DNA from 2 places in the Virgibacillus kekensis genome. Region 1 is predicted to be linked to the other one. Evidence: riboswitches for the same ligand, from Rfam matches in the RefSeq annotation. Region 1 holds a riboswitch; the other holds the start of a gene.
The links. A riboswitch is a leader RNA that binds a small molecule or an ion and turns the genes downstream of it on or off. The one in region 1 is predicted to bind cyclic di-GMP.

Region 1 (8,169 bases):
AGCGTAAATTCAACTTTATCTTCTAGAACACTCTGTCCAATAACACCCGCTTCGGTATTTCCATACATGCTGGTAAATGTACAATCATCCATAAATTCAAATTGATCCTTATAGTCTGTAGTTATCTTCTCTCCAGCAAGACCAACAAGCTTCATGTTTTTCAATATTTCGGGATCAAGTTCCTTGGCAATCTGAAAAATCGCCTTAAAAATGGAAGGTGTGCCGATTATCTTATTACACTTATTGTCCCTGACCAGATTCGTCATTTTTTTGAAGTCAAAGCTTTCCGCAAAAGCAACTGTTGCCCCACTGTAGATCCCGTACAGGAAAAACGCCAGACCTGCTGAACTTGTTGGAGGCGCAATTAAAAGCACGCTGTCTTCCGGCTGAAAATCGGTAAGTTCCGGTAATACCCGGTAAAGAGCATCCACAAAGTCAGGCTGGCAGATTAGCCCTTTAGGCGTCCCTGTACTTCCGGAAGAACAGACGATGATTGGAATATCGTTCTGTTCCAATGGCTTGGTCTCACCTTTATACGTCTGCCGAGCCCATTCATTACTGGAAGCAGCAGTATATACCACCGTTTCTCTATTAGTGGATTCTGCCCATGTCTGAACTGCATCACCAAATGCAAATCCATTATGTACCTCCACCGTGAATACAATATGGGGATCCAGATAATCCAGAACGTTTGTTAAATCTTCTTGTCTGAATTGCCAGCTTAACGGAATTACTGTTCCACCAAGCTTATTTACTGCCAAAAACAGCGCCAGATAGGAATCTATCATTGGAACAAGCAAGCCTACTTTCTTCTGACTGAGTTCCTGATCCTTAAGTATTTCCTCATAATAATGCACCTTCTCTTTCATAGCTTCAGCCGTATAATTTCCGTTGAAGGTTGCAAGAACTGCCTTGCCACTGTCACGATCAAAAAGTGTATCTATTACTGTTTTCATTTAATCATCTCTTCTCCAAAATTTTATAAACGCTTCCTACTGTTTCCACGTCATCTGCACGTACCAATTGTTCAAAACCGATCCCTGTCTCTTCCGACAACTGAATAAATAAATTGACCAGATTTAGCGAATCAATCCCCAGGTCATTCCGAAAACTGGATTCGGCTGTTATATTTTCTGCTGGCAGGTGTGTAATGTCCGAAATCACATCAACGAATTGTTCAAATTGCATCCCGCTTTCTCTCCCCTTTAGAACTAAACCACTCAACAGCCAACCGACGTACTTCTTCGAGCTTGAAGTTGCAGCAGTGTCCCTCATCACTGTACTCCACCAATTGCTTTGGCTCAGGAAGACGTTGATAGAAATCATGAATATCAGCGGTGTTCACCATTACATCCTTCGCTCCGTGAAATAAAAGGACGGAAGGATAATCTGATCGTTTGGTAATTGGCGATACTATTGCTCCTTCGCTCGAAATGAAATTGATTCGCTCGCCAAAATAATGTGGCATAGGACCGTTACTTGCGAGCGGCGGACTTACTGCCACCGAACTATACACTTTTGGATTAAGACTTCCATGGATAGCCCACGAAGCCCCTGAGCTCGTGCCGAATAAGTGGATTGGCAAATCAGGGAACATATCGTGCGTTAGATCAATGACCTTACCAAGGAACTGCTCCCACCTTTTTGTTGTGGCCGTTAACCCATTGAGCGTAAAAGCTTCCCCCTGGCCAGGCCCATCAAAACTGACTGTGATGTAATCTGCTTCAACAAACTGTATTTCATAGGTATACAGTTCTTCTTTTGTGGAATCAATTGGGTTAATAATGAAAATACAACCTTTAGGGCTTGCCGGGACTCTGATTCTCCCCGGACATTTGAATCCATCCACAGTGACAGATTCTCTAACCCTTGGAATCGCTGAAAGGAGGTCAGCTCGTTCGGTAGCTTCGGTTGCCTTCTTCAACCAATCTATTTTTTCTATTGTGCGATCGGGGTAAATCCAATGAATGAGGTTATAATAAAGACTCGATAATCTATATAACTCTTCAGCAGTCCGGACAGCCCCTGTTCGCTGGTATAGCGTCGCCTGTTCGTAGTGCTGATCGGCTGTATTCCGGAAAGAATCCTCCCATTTCGTTACGTTTTTTAAACAATTTCGAACTCCTGCTGTTTCAGAAAATAATATTCCGTGTGCAATCCACCGATCCCAGAACCCATCAAATAGTCGTGCAGCCAATAGTGATTTCTGGATTGTCAGCAAGGCATTTGTCTGCTCAATCATCTTATATTCCCTCCTCACCTGCGTTAAGTACCAATATTAAAGTGGAACCGGACGAGGACGTTTCCAATACTACCTGATTAGCCATTTTCATCATGAGGGTAAACCCCTGACCAAGGGATTCCTTGGTAGAAAATCCGGCCATCAACGTTGTCTTAGGCAAAATCTTCAGCGGAAACCCCGGCCCTTTATCCTCAACCAGGACGCATACCAGGTTGTCCTCTTTGTAAACAGTCATTTTGCCGCCGGTAGCATGTTTCAACAAATTCGTTACCGCTTCAGAAATGATCAAATTATAACTTGTTATTTTAGTAGATTTAAGCCCATGTGCTGTCAGGCATTCCTTTGCCATATTCCTAGCTTTTGCTATATCATTACGTTCAGCAATATCTGCTTCACATAACACTTTACCTTTCGTATAGCGGGCTATCTCGCATTTTTTAATCAGCAGGAATTGTCCATGGGTGGCAGCATAAATAACATCACGGTAAACTTCCCATTTCTTATCTGTTTCGTTCGATGAGACATTTAAATGATTGACATCTGACTGAATATCGTTCAGTACTCTGGATAAAATTTCTTTCGAAGTAACTGTGGAAGATACCTGATTCAACTCTTCTTCTATTACTGAATTTGTCCGTATCCACTTTACCGCCGACTGTGCTATTATCATCAGTTCTTTTATCGATTCATTTTCCATGTCATCAAGCGACCTGGCTGTGAACGCCAGAAAGAACAGTGCTTCTCTATCTTTCTCGTCGAACCCCATTGCATGAGCCAGACGGGAAGCAACCCAGCCAGTCAGCGCCCTATCCTCCACCATTTGATAAGAGGAAATATGAGTAAGTTTCGGATGGTATTCTACTACCTTTTCTTCAACCTTCTCAGACGAACCGGGGAGAATTTTTGAAAGAAAAGTCTTCATCCGTTCACCCTCCCCTCTTACAAAATACCACCAGGAGGCATGATGGTTATTTCATCCACCACCGAGTTCTCCGGTTGACTCATTAGAAATGCTAAATGTTCTGTGATGGACTGCAATGGAATCATTTGCGAAACAGGCGGCTTCGAATCAATTCCATCCCAAAACGAGCTGGCTATAGCTCCGGGGATAACCGAAGTTACTCTGATTCCTTCCCTGCGGAGCTCTGCCTGCAGTACTTTGGTAAAACCATAAACACCAAATTTCGAGGAGGAATATCCGGCATTACCAGGCAAAGCAGTGGTCCCTGCGATTGAAACCAGATTCAGGATTTGACCGCCCCTGTGTTCCTTCATGACTCTTCCAAAGTACTTGCACGTTAAATAGGTGCCCCGAAGATTAACTGCCACCATATCGTCGAAGTCTTCGGTAGCCGAATCGAGAATACTGGAAAACTTCCCGACTCCTGCTGCATTGATCAATACGTCGACACTGCCAAATTGCGTAATCGCCCCGGTAACAAACTGTTTTACGGAGGTTTCGTCTCGAACATCCAACTGGATGGATAGAACATTATCCTGCCCGCTAAAATCTTTTGCCAATTGCTCGGTATCTCTTGCCCCAAGTACAAGCTTTACTTCCCAGTTTGCAAGAAGTTCTGCCATTGCTCTTCCGATCCCACGGCTTGCTCCGGTAATGACAATAACCTTATTTTTCAAATGTGATAAATCCATAAAATCGACCCCTTAACCTGCGTACTCGAAGTAATTTTTCTCAGTCTCCCATAAACCGATTTTGTGAAGATTCGGCAACAGCGGTTTCAACATGTTATAGATCACTTTTGCCACCACTTCAGACGTTGGGTTTAGACCAGCGAACCACTTGGTGTCCAGATTCAAGTGCTTGTGGTCGAATTCACTTAGAACAACCGACTCCACCGTGTTATCCAGGTCATCCAGATCGGTGATCATTCCAGTAACCGGATCGGGCTCCCCCTGTACGGACACTTCCAGATAATAGTTGTGACCATGGCCAAACGGATTATTGCACTTACCGAACAACCTTGTGTTCTCTTCCTCTGTCAATTGTTCACTGTGAAGTCTGTGCGCCGCGCTGAAGTGATACTTTCTCGTTAACGTAACCAAGTCTTCTTCCCCTTTCTCTGCATACAAGTGAGAATTCTCATGTAATTTCAATCGATGTAACGTACAATTTTCCAGTTTAGGTCCCAGCATATCCCATAAGTACGTAACTATGTTTTCTGTTGTCGGAATGTTCTTTTTGAAATAATCATGTTCCATATTTAAGTACTTACCATCAAGCTCCTCTTCAACGAAGCCGCCTACAATCCGTTTGATGTCTACCGTGTTTACAACTATTCCTGCCTTTTCCACAAGATCTCCCTTAACCATCACTTCCAGCTGATAATCATGACCGTGTCCATGCTGGTTGCTGAATGGACCGAAAACTTTAAAGTTCTGGTCCTCACTCCAATCATCAATACGGTAACTATGCATAGCAGAGAAATCGACTCTGCGCGATAAATAAAGCATTCCTGTTTCCTCCCTTATCAGCTGTTAGCTATATTACTTTCGAATTCACGCACCAAAGACTCGCTTTCCAAAAAAGCTCCCTTTTTAACGGAAGTCACCGTTGATGAACCAGGCTTTTTCACACCCCGCGCACACATGCATAAGTGCTGACCCGCAAGTTTCACCATGACTCCTTTAGGCTGAAGGACATTTGAAATTGCTTTTGCAATCTGATCAGTCATACGTTCCTGCACCTGTGGTCGTTGTGCGGTCAATTCAACAAGTCTGGCAAATTTACTAAGTCCTACGATTTGTTTATCCGGAATGTATCCGATATGGACTTTGCCAAAGAACGGAATTAAGTGATGTTCACAGAAAGTGTAATAATCGATATCCTTCACCACGATCATCCCTTCATAACCCTCCGCGTCAAAAGTTGTTGTCAATGCTGTTTCAGGAGCAACCCCTATCCCGGCAAATACTTCCCTGTACATTTTGGCAACACGCTTAGGTGTCTCAAGCAATCCCTCTCGACACGGGTCTTCTCCTATGACTTCCAGTATCCCGCGAACATACTCCTCTAAAATTCCCTTTTCCAGCGTCTTTCCAACCATTTTCTCATCCTCCAAAATTCTTTAGGCTATTAGAAAAACTCGACATTAGGTTCGTCGAATTTTTCTAATAGTATCTTCCACAAACGTATCTATTCTGATAGTAAAAAAAGCCCACCAAAGAATGGTGGGCTTAAATCGGCAGAATATTTTCTGTTCTGCATTTTTAAGTTGTTACCAACCTTTTCGGAAACCCGGCTGTCATAGTCATAGACCTTAGACCCGTGGCTTTGCGTCCTCATTTTTCAATGAGTTTGCTATTATCGTAGGTTATAATACCTAGTAGTTTTAACGTTTTACCTTTTCTATGTAAATTAATAGATAAATATAACTATTACCTGATTAAAAAAACACTATAGTAAGTAGCACACACACTGTTGTAAACCCTTGTCATAATGCTCACACTTATAAAAACTGAAATAAATCCAGGAAAAAATTAACCTTTCCTTATTTATCGACAAAATTCACCATAATTCAATACCAAACCAAATATTTTTTATAAAAAGGGACAACGGGGACAGGCACCGTGTCCCACTTGGTGCCTGTCCCCGCTGTCCCGCTCTTTACTGGTCATCGACGACTATATATGTGGTTTTTATCGGACCGTGCACGCCGACCACCAGATTCATCTCGATGTCGGCACTGTTGCTGGGTCCGCTGATGAAATTAATACACGTTGGAACTCCTTCTCCCGCTTCAACTCGCTGATGGATTCGCCTAGTGGCTTGTGTAAGCCTTGGCACAATGGTGCTTTTTGGGATAACCGCAATGTAAGTTGACGGAAGCAGACTTACCGAACGTCCCTTTCCTTCATCACTGAATAAAATTACTGTTCCTGACTCAGCTAGTGTAATATCGCTGAAAGTTATTCCAACATCAGCTCTTTCCGCAAGACGGATACTCGCTTCCGGCCTCGTAGAATCCCATTGTTCAATTGCAATCCCATCCCACGATGTAAATTCCTCTGTCAGCTGATATTCATCGAAACGGGTATCCATGCTAGTCACGACAGTTTTCCCGCCATACGCCTCCACTACTTTAGCCAATACGCTTCCAAGCTCTGCCTGAGTGGTCCGGTATAAGTCAGTGTGTATGGATTTACACTGTTTTTCAAGGACATCCACCAACTCATCTACTGTATGATCCGATAGAACTTTCCATTGCATCTGGTTATTCCAATCTGGGCGAACCACCTCATTTGTCCTTCGTGCTCGGCCCAGGTTTGAAGCTATATTATCCAAAAACGTTTCCCTGTTCACGATCTCTCCTTTAGGCATGATTGCTCCCACCTTTTTCTCGTTTCTTGAACCAATCCCTGAATCGTTCATTGGCAGGGGCAGGAAAATCGCGAATTTCCGTCCACGCCTTTAACGGTCCAGGCCCATTCGTAACTTTTCCATTTCTGACAAAAGGGGTTGCCAAAAGTGGTGCCATTTTCGTTGCAATCCGGAATAACCCGGCTGAACTGGTTATTTTTTCAAACGCCTGCATTGCAAGCCGTTCTGCCAATTCGCCCTTCTTTTTCTCTTCCACAATTTTTTGCCGGTGGGTAATCAGCTGTTCATGTAATGGAATTTTGACCGGGCAGACTTCCGTGCATGCTCCGCAGAGTGATGAAGCATAGGGCAGTTCCTTGTAATCATCATAGCCTCCCAGCAGTGGAGTCAATACAGCTCCAATTGGGCCGGGGTAAATTGATCCGTACGCATGCCCGCCAATATGCCGGTATACAGGACATACATTTATGCAGGCCGCACAGCGAATACAGTGAAGTGCTTCCTGAAATTCTGTTCCCAAAATTTTCGACCTGCCATTATCAACAATCACCAGGTGGAATTCGTCCGGTCCATCTGCCTCCCCTGGAGCACGCGGGCCGGTCAATCCGGTCACATAGGTTGAAAGCTTTTGTCCAACAGCCGCTCTTGTGAGAAGACTAACCAGGACGTCAAGCTCTTCCCAGGTGGGAACAATCCGCTCCATGCCCATCACAGTAATTTGAGTTTTGGGTAATGTGGTTACCATCCTGGCGTTCCCTTCATTGGTAACAAGCGCAAACGACCCTGACTCTGCGACAGCAAAGTTACATCCCGTGATTCCAACATCGGCAGAAAGGAATTCCTTTCGGAGCTGTTCCCTCGCAAATAGAGTAAGTTCTTCCGGTTTCTCGGTTCTCGCGTAGCCCAGTTTCTCTTGAAAAACATCGCGTATCTGTTCCTTGTTTTTGTGGAGAGCCGGCGCCACTATGTGGGATGGCGGGTCATGGTCATCAATCTGTAAAATATACTCGCCAAGGTCAGTTTCCACCACCTCACAGCCGTTCTCCTCCAGAATGTCGTTTAAGGCAATTTCCTCGGTCACCATTGATTTGGACTTTGCTACTTTCTTGGCATCCTTTTTCGCAATTACCTGACTCACATAACAATTCGCATCTTCAGCTGTTTCGGCAAAATAAACATGACCACCTAGCTCGGCTACTTTTTCACTGAGCTGTTCAAGATAATAATCAAGGTTTTCAATGGTATGCTGACGGATTTCCTGGCCCAGGTTTCGCCATTCTTCCCAATCTCCCAGTTCCTCAGCTGCACGCTCCTTGTTCTGCTGAAGCCGCCCCTGGGCCGACCGGACCGCGCCCCGCATAAAGCCGTCTTCAAGACCTTTGCTGACCCTATTAGAAAATTCCTTCTCGCCAACATGCATCGGCATTTAATCATCACCTCTGCTATTCAGTATTTCGGCGATATGCATCACCTTTATAGGCTTATCTTTTCGGCTTAACCGGCCACCGATCTGCATCAGGCAACCAGCATCCGCCCCGATCAGGACTTCTGCTTCAGTTTCATTGACATGTTCTATTTTTTCATCGAC
Region 2 (8,169 bases), on a different contig from region 1:
GCTGAACAGATCAGTGATGCTTTGGAAAACAAAAAAGATGAGCAAAAACTTGGTGACGCATTGCTTGAACGCGGGTATATCACGGAGCGACAGTTAATTGAGGCGTTGGAGTTTCAGCTGGGTATTCCGCATGTATCACTCTATCAGTACCCTATCGAAGAACAAGCACTAGGTTACATTCCCAAAGAACTCGCTCAGAAGAACTACATTATGCCGCTTCAGGTTCGGGATAATACATTGGTCGTGGCAATGAAAGACCCGATGGATTATTACATAATTGATGACCTGGAAATGGCTACCGGTTACAGTATTTCCCCTGCTATTGCAACGAAGGACGACATTCTTTATGCAATTAATAAGTTTTATTTTAAAAAAGAAACTGAAGTAAGAGTGGAATACAGCAATGGAACTGCAGATGACGAGGCACCGGTTATACGATTGCTGGATCAACTCCTGAATACAGGAGTGCAGCTGCGTGCCAGTGATATACATATCGATCCACAGGAATCCAATATAATCGTACGATACCGGATTGACGGCCGTCTGCAGACGGAAAACACTGTTACCAAGCATATGCAGAATTCTTTGGTTGCCCGAATAAAAATTCTCGCCGATATGAATATCACACAGACACGATTACCGCAGGATGGCCGGATTAAGACAGCTATAGCAGGAACCCCGGTGGACCTGAGGATTTCCTCACTTCCAACAATTCATGGTGAAAAAGTCGTCATTCGAATCCTTGACTTAAATAATGCATTGATGCAACTAAGCGAATTGAATTTTTCTCAGGAAAACCATAAGAAGTATCGGCAGCTGATCTCACAGCCGTCTGGGCTTGTCCTACTTACAGGGCCGACCGGTTCTGGGAAAACCTCCACACTTTATGCATCACTGAACTTTTTGAATAAGGAAGCAGACAATATTATTACGGTTGAAGACCCGGTTGAATTTCAGCTAGACGGTATCAACCAGGTACAGGTGAATAGCTCAGTTGGACTTACGTTTGCGAATGGTCTTCGATCGATTTTGCGACAGGACCCCAATATCATAATGGTTGGGGAAATCCGTGATCAGGAAACTGCTGAAATTGCTATTCGTGCATCACTTACCGGCCATCTTGTTTTCAGTACCCTGCATACCAACAGTGCAATTGATACAGTGCCACGTTTGTTTGATATGGGAATAGAGCCTTATCTGGCTGTCTCGGCATTGAACGGAATAGTGGCACAGCGGCTCGTCCGGAAAATCTGCATGGACTGTAGGGAGAAACGGGAACCAACTGAAATGGAGAAAGAAATTTTTGCGCGGAATGGCGTGGAGCCTGAATTTATATATTTTGGTGAAGGATGCAGCAGCTGCCATCAGCGTGGATACCGTAGCCGACTGGCAGTTCATGAAGTACTTGTGATTGATGAAACAATCCGAAGTATGTTGCTGAATAATAGGCCATTAAAAGAAATCAGGGATTATGCCGAAGAACAAGGTATGGCATTTCTTATGGAGGATGGGCTTGAGAAGGTGAGGGCAGGTCTGACAACTATAGAGGAGATCATGCAGGTCTCAATCAGTCTGTAAGGAGAGATTTCTATGAAAGAACAATTTGATAAATGGTTGAGGGAGGCATTTCACCAAAAAGCGTCGGATGTGCATTTAACAATCGGGAAAGCTCCCATCTTCAGGGTTAATGGTCAATTGATTGAACAGCCAGGCGAAAAGCTTGCACCTGACTTCACTAGACAAATTGTAAAGGAAATCATTCCTGAACAGCTTTGGAGTAAGCTTGAAAAAAATCGGGAGCTTGATTTCTCGTATGGGATTAGTGGGTTGTCCAGATTCAGGATAAACACATTTTATCAGCGCGGAGAATTATCGCTCGCAATCCGGATTGTTCCTACCACAATTCCTTCAATGGAGGATTTAGACTTACCTGCCATTACGAGGCAGATTGTTAATTATCAACAGGGACTCGTTTTGGTTACGGGACCGACCGGGAGCGGCAAGAGCACAACGCTTGCCTCGATGATTGACTATATGAATAAGACAATGCGCCGGCATATTATTACACTTGAAGATCCCATTGAATATATCCATAGTCATCAGCACTCTATCATCGACCAGCGGGAGGTTGGATTTGATACAACCAGTTTTGCCGATGGCTTACGGGGGAGTTTGCGTCAGGACCCTGATGTTATTTTGTTGGGAGAAATGCGGGATCTAGAAACGATAGCAACTGCCATTACCGCTGCTGAAACTGGACACCTTGTGCTTGGTACGTTACATACTTCGGATGCAGTCTCGACGATTGAACGCATAATTGATGTGTTTCCACCGGCGCAGCAAACTCAAATTCGTATCCAGTTGGCGACAATACTGAAAGCCGTAGTTTCCCAGCGATTACTGATTACTAAACATAATAAAGGCCGCAATATAGCAACTGAGATTTTAATGAACACGAATGCGGTTAAAAATCTGATTCGCAATGACAAGCTTTATCAAATCCAGAATGTGCTGCAAACATCTAAAGAACAAGGAATGCACACGTTGGAAATGGATTTGAAACGTCTCTTACAACAGGATATAATCACGTATGAAACAGCGTCACCTTTCATGCAGGAAAGAGGCATGTAGGACATGAATTACCAATACAGTGGAAGAAATAATGCTGGACAAAAAATCAGAGGGAAAATTGATGCAGATACCCGGCAGATAGCTCTAAATGAGCTGGAGCAAAAAGGTTTGATTATTGTAGAGCTGACAGAAACGAAACCATGGAACAAAGACATTAATTTATCCCAAAAAGTAAAGGTGAAAGACTTTGTTATTTTCCTTAGGCAGTATGCTACATTAATCCATGCCGGTATCTCAATTTCTGATTCCACTAAAACAATGATCAAGCAAACAGAGAATAAAGTGCTTAAAAAGGCTTTGGTTGATATTGATAAACAGCTCGACCAAGGACAGGCTTTGTCAACTGCAGCAAAGCGGCACCCCAAAGTGTTTCCTGAGCTCCTTGTCAATATGATACGCGCAGGGGAGGCAAGCGGTAAGCTGGATGAAATTCTAAGCGAGATGGCGGACTACTACGAACGAGAGTACCGGAATAAGCAACGAATCGTTTCGGCTTTGATGTATCCGTCAGTGGTAGGCATTGTAACAATGTTACTGAGTATTTTTCTGTTGGTATATATTGTGCCAAGATTTGTTGGTATGTTTAATTCTTTTGGGGAAGAAATACCGCCGTACACAAAATTTGTGCTTAATCTAAGTGAATGGGTCGGTTCGTTCTGGTGGGTGTTGGTTATCGTTGGAATCCTTTGTGTAGCTATCTATAGGTATCTTATCCAAAAAGAGGCTTTCGCTTTTCGGATAGACAGAATTCGAATGAAGTTTCCGTTCCTCGGTATTCTTGTCCATAAGGGTGCACTTGTCCGAATGACACAGACGCTAAGCACGCTTGCCAACAGTTCCGTGCCAATTTTGCAATCAGTAGAAATTACTGAAAAAGTTGTGGGAAACCGTGTTATCCGGGAAGTTTTGATTAAGTCCAGACGTTCTCTGGAGCAGGGCGAATCTCTGACAACGCCAATGATGGGTCACTGGGCTTTTCCAGCACTGGTTGTCCAGATGATACAAATTGGAGAAAAGACAGGAACGCTAGATCAGATGTTAAAGAAAGCTGCTGATTTTTATGAAGAAGAAGTTGAGCAGTTGTCAGCACGGATTAAGACATTGATTGAACCGCTTATGATAATCATCCTGACTGTTCTAGTAGGTGGGATAATAACCGCGGTGGTCATACCGATGTTTTCATTATTTGAAAATATTCAATAATCTTGTAGATATCTATCTATGAATATATTATAATGAAAGTAGGAAAAAAGTAGGATACGGTGAACGTCTGCCTCTATTTGGGCACTTTGGCAGACGGGAGTGAGTAGTGCAACCGGCCGAATACATATAAGGGAGCGGTATTTATGTTAAGAAGTATAAAGAAGCTGGTGAAAAAAGAAAAAGGTTTTACCCTGGTGGAACTACTTGCTGTGATTGCTATTCTTGCTATTATTTTGGCGATTGCGGTACCGGCGGTAGGGAATGTAATCAGTGATTCAGAGACAAAAGCAGAACAGGCGAATGCTGAGTTGTTTGAGAATGCTGCTAGGTTGGCTCATGTTAGTGGCGTAGAATCTGCTAGCGATGAGTATTCTTTAAAAACACTACACGACGAAGGATATTTAGAAGAAATACCAGACGTTCCAGGTACAGATAAACCTTATGATGAATCAAAAAAAGTAAAAGTAACTATTCTGGATAATGGTAGTGCGGAATTTGAATTCATTCAATAATGATAACAACGCCTTGCTTCAATGCTGCAGGGCGTTTTCTTAAAATTTACTATATTTTTATCAAGGAGCAACAACCATGGAAACCCTTCTAACATTCTTTTTCTTCCTCATGGGCCTGATTTTCGGCTCATTCTTCAACGTAGTAGGATTACGCCTTCCAAAAAATATTCCATTTGCAAACGATAGATCAATTTGTCTGAACTGCAAACATCAGCTTACATGGTATGAAAATATCCCGCTTCTCTCCTATGCAATCCAGGGGGCTAAATGCCGACACTGTAAAGCGAGCATCTCATACATATACCCAGCAATCGAACTATTAACCGGCGTTTTATTTGCAATAAGTTATGTTAAAATCGGATTCAATCCTGAGCTGGTTACCGCAATTCTCCTGATGTCCATGCTAATAATTATTTTGGTTACAGATATAAAGTATATGCTTATCCCTAATAAGGTTTTGCTGTTCTTCTTTCCGTTACTCCTCATTATGCGAGTGATCGTTCCCTTTGATCCATGGTGGTCAGCGGCAGCAGGATGTTTAACCGGTGCTCTTGTTATTGCAGTTATTATTCTTATAAGCCGAGGCGGGATGGGCGGCGGAGATATGAAACTATTTGGAGTTATAGGTCTGGTTCTCGGAGTAAAAGAAGTTCTGTTGGCCTTCTTTCTCTCTTGTATGATTGGAGCCATTATTGGAATAGCATTGCTTTCATTAAAAATAATTAGCCGAAAACAGCCGGTCCCCTTTGGTCCCTACATAGTTGTTGGTACGATCATTACATATTTTTACGGTGATTTTTTGATAGATTGGTATTTTAATTTCAGTTAGGCAGGTGACACAATGAACTTTTTAAATCAGGGCAGAGTTAATATCGTGATAACAAACAAGGTCTTAAGATACGCGTATAGTAAGAACCCTTCAACCGAGGGGATTACATCGCATGGGGAGATTACACTACCTGCTGGTACTATTAAGGACGGTACAATTGTGGACAAATCTGCTTTCTATAAAATAATTGAGGATCTTGTCCAAACCCACAAATGGAAACGGAAAAAGCTCCACTTTGCCATTCCGGATGATACCGTCGTAATAAGAAAGGTCCAAATCCCTTCTGCGCTGACCCAGGAGGAGTCTTCGGGGTATATTAGAACACAGCTTGGCAACAGTTTTTATCTGCCATTTGCTAATCCAGCGATCGCTACCGAGTTTCTGGAGGCAAACGGGGAAAGTCGGGATGCATTGCTGTTTGCTTACCCAAAGGATAAACTGCATGCCTTTGAAGTGTCTTTTGAGGATGCGGGATTGAAACCAACAGGCGCCGATCTTACGTCATTATCTGTTTACCGGTATTATTTTAAAAATGCAGTTCAGCCGGGGGAAAATCATGTATTGCTAATTCACTGGAATGAGGATTCCCTTGTGCTAACTGCCTTTCAGCAGCATAAAGCTATTTTTACCCGATATATGAAGGTAGAAACTAGTAAAGAGGAACTGACAGAAGAGTATGCCATGCAGATTATCAGCGAGCATCTTATTGAAATTAACAGGATCATCGATTTTTATCAGTACTCCATAACAAAAGGTGAATCCAGAATTAATCAGTTGTTGCTATCCGGTGATTTCTCTTTCCTAAATGAGGCTAAAGAACAACTTATCGATACTGTTCCGTTACCCGTTTATACATTCAATCATGAAAAGTTCGCAGAAAAATATACCGATGTTCTTGGTCTGTCAATAAAACCTGATTAAAAAAGGGTGGTAGTTATGAATACAGAAATTAATTTCCTTGAAAAACAACCTAAAAAGACTGCTACTAACCTTATTACTGTTGCCCTGTTAATAATCTTCCTTGTGCTCTTAACTGCTATTTTTTTCTATCAGAAAGTTACATATCAAACCGATACTGACAATAAACAGTTGGCATTGGCAGAGATAGAGTCTAAGCTTATCAACCAGCAGGATTCAGATAGAGAAGCAATAAATATTTATCAGCTTAAGAAAAATATTGCGGACATGGAGTCGGCTCTTCCAGACAACCTGACCCTTTATAAAAAGGTAACTGGTTTACTGGAGAATCCCGGGCAACTAATTAACTATGATTCCTCAAAAAAGAAACTTGTAGTGATGGCCAAATTTCCAGAACTTGAACAAATAGCTAAGTATATCGGTACAATGGGGGACCAGGTTTACATCAATGATATTCAGTTAACGAGTGTTGTAAGAACCGGTGAATTCTACCATGCGACTCTGACAGTCACGCCTGATACGCAGGCGTTGGGGAAGGAGTTGGCCGAACGTGATTAAGGGATTCACCAGAAAGAATTTGTACATGGTTACAGGTGTCATAATTGCGTTGGTTATTCTATATTTAGGATTATACCTTCTGTTTATAACACCAATGAAAACTGAAGTTAATTCACTTGATAAACAATTAGGATTATATAAAAAGCAGTATGAGCGGCTTTCAACTAAAGTGAATGAAAAAAATGAAGATAAAAATGTGAAAAAGGTCCGCGCAAAAGTACCTGCTGATAAGAAAACCGACGATGTCTTGCTGGAACTACAAAAAATTGCCGGGACAGCTAATGTGACAATCGACTACTTAGAATCTGGGATCAAACTTACTGGACAGCAGCAAAATAAGGAATCAACTTTCCAGGAAGTGACTTATTTGCTGGATGCTTCATCACGTTCGCTTATGAATATCAATCGTTTTATGGAAGGGCTTCGTGCTGCTGATCGGCTAATCCAGATTGAGACGATAAATATCCAGCAGAAAGAGAAAAATGTTGGTCTTACACTCACTTTCAGATTTTTTTATACAGAGTAACTGCTCTTTCTAGTATCAGAAGCGTAGAAAGTTCTTATTTCACCTGATTCCTCATAAGATATTTTGAGGAGGGATAGACATGCGTCATTACGCAATTTTACGTTTACTTTTAGCTGGATTTTTTCTCTATACAGCCTGGCCAATGATTCCAGGGGCTGCAACACAGGCTGAATTGATTTTCTGGGGTGTATGGTTGGTGTTCCTTTTGCTTGTAGTCGGAGCAAATTTTGCAACACTTTTGCGTATGACCCCACCTCCAGTTATGGAACAGGATAGGACAGGGGTCCGAAAAAGGGCATAGATATTGAGGTTTTGCTGTATCAACTGTATAATAGTCTGTACATAATAAGACTAGTACAGTTGAAAGTCGGTGAACGGTATGGCAACGAAACACGAGCAGATTCTGCAGCACATAATATCATTGGAGATTGGTCATAAAATCTCTGTCAGGCAAATTGCCAAAACGCTCAATGTAAGTGAGGGAACGGCGTACCGTGCAATAAAGGATGCTGAAAACCAAGGGTTGGTCAGCACGATTGAACGAGTTGGGACTATCCGTATTGAGCGGAAGAAAAAAGAAAACTTTGAACGGCTGACATACGCTGAAGTAATTAATATTGTCGATGGACAAGTCCTTGGAGGACGGGAAGGACTTCATAAGACACTGAACAAGTTTGTTATCGGCGCTATGCAGCTTGATGCGATGATGCGTTATACAGAAGCAGCGTCGCTTCTTATCGTGGGCAACCGTGTAAAAGCCCATGAGCTAGCACTAAACGAGGGTGCGGCTGTCCTGATAACAGGTGGCTTTGATACTTCCGAGGAGATTAAACAGCTGGCAGATGAAAAACAGTTGCCAATCATGTCGACCAGCTATGATACCTTTACGGTTGCAGCAATGATTAACAGAGCAATTTACGATCAACTGATCAAAAAGGAAATAGTCTCTGTCGGCGATATCTTTACACCATATGATAAATCCTTTTATCTTT

Region 2: linked by a shared signal. The riboswitch ahead of ACFO3D_RS00490 (prepilin-type N-terminal cleavage/methylation domain-containing protein) and the one ahead of folE (GTP cyclohydrolase I FolE) in region 1 are both predicted to bind cyclic di-GMP.

The regions. Positions count from the first base shown of each region.
Region 1 covers NZ_JBHSFU010000004.1:368,270-376,438, forward strand. The annotation lists gene ACFO3D_RS06100 (class I adenylate-forming enzyme family protein) at 1-956, opposite strand, end outside; gene ACFO3D_RS06105 (acyl carrier protein) at 961-1,188, opposite strand; gene ACFO3D_RS06110 (alpha/beta hydrolase) at 1,178-2,242, opposite strand; gene ACFO3D_RS06115 (ATP-binding protein) at 2,244-3,164, opposite strand; gene ACFO3D_RS06120 (SDR family oxidoreductase) at 3,182-3,895, opposite strand; gene ACFO3D_RS06125 (6-carboxytetrahydropterin synthase) at 3,908-4,714, opposite strand; gene folE (GTP cyclohydrolase I FolE) at 4,732-5,307, opposite strand; cyclic di-GMP riboswitch class I at 5,490-5,573, opposite strand; gene ACFO3D_RS06135 (LutC/YkgG family protein) at 5,868-6,581, opposite strand; gene ACFO3D_RS06140 (LutB/LldF family L-lactate oxidation iron-sulfur protein) at 6,574-8,007, opposite strand; gene ACFO3D_RS06145 ((Fe-S)-binding protein) at 8,008-8,169, opposite strand, start outside.
Region 2 covers NZ_JBHSFU010000001.1:96,066-104,234, reverse strand. The annotation lists gene ACFO3D_RS00505 (GspE/PulE family protein) at 1-1,578, shown strand, start outside; gene ACFO3D_RS00500 (type IV pilus twitching motility protein PilT) at 1,591-2,631, shown strand; gene ACFO3D_RS00495 (type II secretion system F family protein) at 2,635-3,834, shown strand; cyclic di-GMP riboswitch class II at 3,878-3,961, shown strand; gene ACFO3D_RS00490 (prepilin-type N-terminal cleavage/methylation domain-containing protein) at 3,978-4,346, shown strand; gene ACFO3D_RS00485 (prepilin peptidase) at 4,423-5,175, shown strand; gene pilM (type IV pilus biogenesis protein PilM) at 5,188-6,096, shown strand; gene ACFO3D_RS00475 (hypothetical protein) at 6,112-6,651, shown strand; gene ACFO3D_RS00470 (hypothetical protein) at 6,644-7,177, shown strand; gene ACFO3D_RS00465 (hypothetical protein) at 7,257-7,478, shown strand; gene ACFO3D_RS00460 (DRTGG domain-containing protein) at 7,557-8,169, shown strand, end outside.